DNA from 2 places in the Brevibacillus sp. HB2.2 genome. Region 1 is predicted to be linked to the other one. Evidence: riboswitches for the same ligand, from Rfam matches in the RefSeq annotation. Region 1 holds a riboswitch; the other holds the start of a gene.
The links. Region 1 has a riboswitch for FMN ahead of ribD (bifunctional diaminohydroxyphosphoribosylaminopyrimidine deaminase/5-amino-6-(5-phosphoribosylamino)uracil reductase RibD). Riboswitches for the same ligand answer to the same signal wherever they lie in the genome.
Positions count from the first base shown of each region.

Region 2: linked by a shared signal. The riboswitch ahead of HP401_RS26975 (ECF transporter S component) and the one ahead of ribD (bifunctional diaminohydroxyphosphoribosylaminopyrimidine deaminase/5-amino-6-(5-phosphoribosylamino)uracil reductase RibD) in region 1 are both predicted to bind FMN.

Region 1 is NZ_JABSUV010000010.1:53,819-57,177, reverse strand. It holds gene HP401_RS09380 (HAD family hydrolase) at 119-787, shown strand; FMN riboswitch at 855-1,003, shown strand; FMN riboswitch at 1,117-1,261, shown strand; gene ribD (bifunctional diaminohydroxyphosphoribosylaminopyrimidine deaminase/5-amino-6-(5-phosphoribosylamino)uracil reductase RibD) at 1,393-2,499, shown strand; gene HP401_RS09370 (riboflavin synthase) at 2,519-3,175, shown strand; gene HP401_RS09365 (bifunctional 3,4-dihydroxy-2-butanone-4-phosphate synthase/GTP cyclohydrolase II) at 3,192-3,359, shown strand, end outside.
Region 2 is NZ_JABSUV010000054.1:26,904-30,262, forward strand. It holds gene HP401_RS26970 (ABC transporter permease) at 1-718, shown strand, start outside; FMN riboswitch at 1,132-1,287, shown strand; gene HP401_RS26975 (ECF transporter S component) at 1,521-2,132, shown strand; gene proS (proline--tRNA ligase) at 2,446-3,359, shown strand, end outside.

The sequences.
Region 1 (3,359 bases):
AAAAGTTATAAAATGACGGAGGGGTAGTCCTCTTTTTGATAAAATGGGAGGAGCAGCCACCAGATTATTCCGTCATTCTTGAACCAGCATGGCGTATTATCAAAAAAGGAGACCCAAAATGAGTAAAATCTTTCAAAAAGGCATTATTTTCGATATGGACAATACCTTATTGCAATCCAGGATCAACTTCGCAGAGATGAAGCGGGCCATCTTTCAGCTATGGGTGGACAATGGGATCGTTTCTCCCACGCTTGAGTGGGAAAAGCATACGGCATCACAGCTCATTGAGATCGGGCGAAAAGCAGAGCAAATGACGAGAGAGCTGGAGCAAGCGATGTGGGATGCGGTAACCGCGATCGAGAAGGAAGGGATGCATGGCGCTGTGCTGGAGCAGCACGCGGTAGAAGTGTTAGAAGAATTGAAGAACCGCTATCAGCTATATATTCTGACCAACAACGCTTATGCCGCTGCGGAGGAGGCTTTGAACGAGACGGGGATCGCCTCCTACTTTGACGAAATCGTCGCCCGCGAGCAGATGACGACCTTGAAGCCATCTCCATCGGGCATTCACTATATTCGCAGCCGCAAGCCGGATTGGCCTGTTTCAGCTTGGACGATGATCGGGGATTCGTGGATCGATGGTAAGGCGGCGTGCGACGGACAAGTTGCTTTTATTGCCTATCAAGGGAACGAGCAGGACATGGAGCGAAATGGTGTTGTGCCAAGGGCATACATTAGAGACTTAAAAGAACTACTGACGGTCCTCGAAATGTGCGAGCAAGGGTAAAGTGCACTTCTCCCATAAATGATTACAGACTATCGCGAAAAGTATGCTATACTTTGCCTAACTGAATACCAGCCTTCAGGGTAGGGTGCAATTCCCGACCGGCGGTAATGACGAACGCACGTCTGAGCCCGCGACTCGCTATCGTAAGCAGTTGATAGCGACTGACTTGGTGCAAATCCAAGGCCGACGGTACAGTCCGGATGGGAGAAGGTATTTGGAACGGCCTGTTTCGCTGTTTTTTTTCAAAAAACGGTAGAAGCAAGGCTTCTTTCTGAACGCCCTGAGCATAATATTCATGGGCGTTTTTATTTTTCATAAAACTTCATAGCGACAATCTTCAGGGCAAGGTGAAATTCCTGACCGGCGGTAATGGCGTATGTACGTCTGAGCCCGCGACTCGCTGACCACACTTGCAGCGACTGATCTGGTGAAAGTCCAGAGCCGACGGTACAGTCCGGATGGAAGAAGATTTTTTTGCTTTCTTCATTTGTTTTTTTGGAAAACGGATGAGGTAAGGCTTCTTTCCTTATGCCCTGAAACGCTTTGAGGTTTCAAGGGCTTTTTGTGTTGTTTGGCTGGAATGATGGAACAGAAAGGAGTGCGGTATGGAACAGGACAGCAAGTACATGGATCTGGCGCTGGAATTGGCACGATCGGCACGAGGTCAAACCAGTCCGAATCCCATGGTCGGAGCTGTGATTATGAAAGATGGAACCATCGTCGGAATGGGAGCGCATCTGCGAGCAGGAGAGCCCCATGCTGAGGTGCACGCACTGCGGATGGCCGGGGAAAAAGCGCAAGGTGCGACCGTGTACGTGACCTTGGAGCCTTGCAGTCACTATGGGAAGACACCGCCGTGTGCAGAGGCGTTGATTGCAGCTGCTGTACGTCGTGTCGTTGTAGCGACGCTCGATCCGAATCCATTGGTGGCGGGAAGAGGAATGGAGATGCTGCGGGCAGCAGGAGTGGAAGTAGCGGTGGGCGTGAGAGAAGAGGAAGCGAAGGCGCTCAATGAAGTCTTTTTCCATTACATCCAAACAAGGCGTCCATTTGTGACGGTAAAGACGGCCAGTACATTGGATGGGAAAATCGCTTCGTTCACGGGACACAGTCGATGGATTACTGGTGCAGAGGCTCGGGCAGAGGTGCATGAATTGCGCAGGCAGCACGATGCGATCCTCGTTGGGGTAGGGACGATTCTCGCGGATGACCCACTGTTGACGGCGCGCCAGGAAGAGCAGCGTTTTGGAAGCCAGCCAGTTCGCGTGATTTTGGACAGCCATTTACGGACGCCGCTGGATGCCCGTGTGGTCCAGAATGCAGATGCGAAGACATGGATCTTTGCGACAGATACAGCCCCAAAGGAGAAGCAGGAGCTACTTGTGGCAAGAGGAGTAAAGGTCATCACAACGGCAGGGCCAATTCGCGTGGAAAAGGTGCTGGATACGTTGGGAGAGATGGGAATTACCTCGCTGCTTGTGGAAGGTGGGCAGGAGGTCAATGGCTCCTTTTTGCAGGCGAGAGCGATTCAAAAGGTCGTGAGCCATATCGCGCTAAAGCTGATCGGGGGAAGCAGTGCACCTTCGCCATTCGGAGGTCAAGGCTTTGCGACGATGGGAGAAGCGGTACAGCTGGCAAATGTCACGATCACGCCGATCGGGAAAAGCGATGTACAGATCAGCGGGTACCCACAATGGGAGGATCAGACGTAGCGAGTGAGGAGGAGAGAGCATGTTCACAGGACTAGTCGAAGAAGTGGGCGTGTTGGAATCGATTCAAGGGAACGAGCAGGCGAGTCGACTGGTCATCCGCGCACACCAGGTACTCGAAGGGGTGAAACTCGGTGACAGCATCTCGGTCAATGGTATTTGTCTTACCGTTACTTCTTATACCAATCGCCAGTTTAGCGTCGATGTGATGCCAGAGACGATGAACAAGACGAGCTTGCGCCAATTACGCAGTGGGCAGCGAGTGAATTTGGAGAGAGCGATGCGGCTGGGGGACCGATTCGGGGGGCATATCGTCTCCGGACATGTAGACGGGACCGGAATGGTTGCTTCACGAGAGGTGAATGCGAATGCTGTCGTGTTTCGGATCGAGGCCAAACCGCAGCTGTTGAAGTACGTTATTGCCCGTGGATCGATTTGCATCGATGGCATCAGTCTCACTGTGGTGGACGTAAACGATAGCGGTTTTACCGTTTCGATCATTCCACATACGCTGGCGAATACGAGTCTTGCAGACAGACGCCCTGGGGACTTGGTGAATCTCGAAACGGATGTCATCGGCAAATATGTGGAGCGTTTGTTAGGTTATCAAAACCATGGCACTACAGAAAAATCTGGCGGGCTCAGTCTAGACTTTTTACAGGAAAACGGCTTCGCGTGAATAGGAGGGAGAAAGCATGTTTCACAGCATAGAAGAAGCATTGGAAGATTTGCGTCAGGGCAAGGCGGTCATCGTGGTAGACGATGAGGATCGGGAAAACGAAGGAGATTTTGTCTGCATGGCCGAAGCGGCTACGCCTGAAATGATCAACTTCATGATCACACATGGCAGGGGACTCGTTTGC
Region 2 (3,359 bases), on a different contig from region 1:
GGATTTTCTCGGAGATTTTGTGTCCAATCTGGTTTCTGAGTTGATCAATCTCGTCTTTATTGTTGTTGTGTTCACTCATGTTCCGCTGATGGGGGATTGGACGCGTGACGAGATTATCTTTATCTATGGTTTCTTTTTGGTTCCATACGCATTGTTCTCGATGTTCTTCGGTTTTTGGGACTTCAATGAACGGTATATCATCCGTGGCGAGATGGATCGCATCCTGACGAGACCGATTCACAATCTGGCGCAGGTGTGCCTCGAGTCGATTGCGCCTGACCGCATTTTTGGCGTCATAACCGGAATCATCATCATGGGGTATGCTGCCGTTCAACTCGATTTGTCGTTTTACTGGTACGACGTGTTCATCTTTATCGGGCTCTCGATCAGTGGGGCACTGATTTACGGTGGCGTGTATACCGCGATTGCTGCGGTTAGCTTCTTTTCCGACTCGCGAACAGGGATTGCCCCGATGATTTACAACATCCAGCAATATGGGCGCTATCCGGTAGATGTGTACAACAAGGCTATTCGCTTTGTGCTCACCTACGTGCTGCCGTTTGCCTTCGTGGGTGTTTATCCAGCGGCTTACTTTTTACGCAAGGAAGTCTGGTACACGTATGCGGCAATGACGCCGGTAGTTGCTGTTATTTTCTTCGGGATTGGGCTTCTTGTTTGGAACTGGGGTGTTACGAAATATCGGGGAGCTGGTTCTTGATGATTTATAATCCGAAATCGATGTTGCAATATTAGATGTAACGAGATATAGAAGCATAAAGTAAAAAACGACCGTCCCGGCTGCAACCGGAACGATCGATACAATAGGCGCTTCCCGCATAGGGGGCGGCTCAATTCTTGGTGTGAAATAGACCGCAGAGCTGGTGAACTCAAGGGCGGTCTATTTCTTTTTGGTCAAGGTAACAACCAAGCCGATTAAAGCGACCAGGAACAACCCAAACTGAAAAGCAGTCCGAGTGTTTCGTTCGTTACCACAGGCCTCACCCCCTTTTAAATGGGGATGAGCCTTATTCGCATTAAACTCATCGGAAAAATAAACAAGAAGTGTCGAGCTGGCAGTTTCCTCTATTGTCAAATCAAAAAACAGCAGTATAATATGCTGTATACAACTACACATTCCTTCGGGGCAGGGTGAAATTCCCGACCGGCGGTGATCATGCTTTATGCATGTTAAGCCCGCGAGCCTCCCGAGCTGATAGGTAGCGACGGAGTGCAGGATCTGGTGTGATTCCAGAGCCGACAGTACAGTCTGGATGGGAGAAGGATGACGACAGTACGTTTATCACACGTGCTTGTTTGCCTGTGCAAACGGGATGAGAACGTAGAGGCCAGCCCTCTTGTTTCTTGTACCTTTTATTTGCGCATGGTTTGTCATACGCTTGCAAATGCCCTGTGGAACTTTTAGCCACAGGGTTTATTCTGTTTGTGTAACAAGACGTGTGAGCTTACAACGACTGTTGCCATTCCTCAAGAAGGAGTAGAACAATGAGGAGATGGTAAACATGAAAGAAACAGCGCTGCATTCTTCGCGCACACGTGCAACCCAAAAGCTGGTGACGATTCCCATGCTGGCGGCGGTTGCATTTATTCTGCAGTATCTCGAGGTTCCTGTTCCGCTGATGCCAAGCTTTTTGAAGCTCGACTTCAGTACACTCCCGGCATTGATCGGGGGGCTCATGTACGGACCTGTAGCTGGCGTTATTATCGAGGTACTGAAAAATACACTGCATATGCTCTTCAAAAATACAGACGGTCTGTTGATCGGTGAGCTCGCAAATGTCGTAGCAGGATCAAGCTTTATTTTTGCGGCTGTCTACATGCAGCGTCTCGGCCAAGGCAAAAAAGGCTTCCTGACTGGTCTGGCTCTAGGAACGATTTTGATGACGATAGTCATGGCTGTAGCGAATGCTTATGTGCTGTTGCCTGCGTACGCTGTGCTTTATCAAATGCCGATTGAACAGCTCTTGTCCATGTTCAATGCGACAAGTATCTGGTCATTGGTTCTGTACGGAATCGTACCATTCAATCTTTTCAAAGGTGTTATGATTTCAGTGGTTGCATATCCGATCTACGTGAAGCTCGGCTCCAGAATCGCTGCGCGAACCAACAATTGACAACCACGACATGACTCGCTAATATGTTTACTTAATAGAAAGTCATAAAAGGCTATGAAAGGACCCGCAGCTATACCCACGTGACAGAGAGTCGGCCCTAGTCTGGAAGGCTGATACGTAAAGGATAACTGCACCCCATCCTGAAGCCGCTGGTGAAGAACTGAGCCGGATGCCCACCGTTATCGGGTTATTGAGAGGGCTATGGCGTCTGCTGTAGTCAATCAGGGTGGTACCGCGGAAGTTAATCCTCCGTCCCTTTTTGGGATGGGGGATTTTTTGCATTTTACGTAAGAACAAAAAGGAGCGTAGACGGATGAAAGAGGACAAAGCGTTTGTAAAAGAAATTACACCGCAATCGGAGGATTTTTCGCGTTGGTACATTGATGCCATCAAAAAGGCGGATTTGATGGACTACACACCAGTACGCGGCTGCATCGTGTTCAAGCCGGATGGCTTCGAGCTATGGGAGCGAATTCAAGAGGTGATGAATAAGCGCTTCAAGGAGACAGGGCATCGCAATGCCTATTTCCCGATGCTAATCCCCGAGTCTTTCTTTCAAAAAGAAAAAGAGCATATCGAGGGCTTTAATCCCGAGCTGCCTTGGGTAACAGAGGCCGGGGGTGAGCCGCTAGAGGAAAAGCTCGCGCTACGTCCAACCTCCGAGACGATCATCGGACATATGTATAGCCAATGGATTCAGAGCTATCGTGACCTGCCTGTATTAATCAACCAGTGGGCAAACGTGTTTCGCTGGGAGAAGCGGACGATGCCGTTCTTGCGGACATCAGAATTTCTTTGGCAGGAAGGTCACACGGCACATGCGACAGAGGAAGAAGCTCGTCAGGAAACGATGCAAATGCTAGAGATTTACCGAGAGGTCGTCGAGCAGGAGCTAGCCATTCCGGTTTGGAAGGGACAAAAAACACCAAGTGAACGCTTTGCTGGTGCTGTCGACACGTATTCCATTGAAGCGATGATGAAGGATGGCAAAGCAGTGCAAGCGGGCACCTCGCACTATTTGGGCGATAAATTCGCGCGCGGCTTTGAAATCAAGTTTTTGGATCGTGACAATCAATTCAAGTACGTTCACACCACATCATGGGGAACCTCTACGCGACTGATTGGTTCGATGATCATGGTGCATGGCGATGACCGTGGTCTCGTGTTGCCACCTCGCATGGCTCCGACACAAGTGATTATGATCCCAGTCGGTCCGATGAAGCTGCG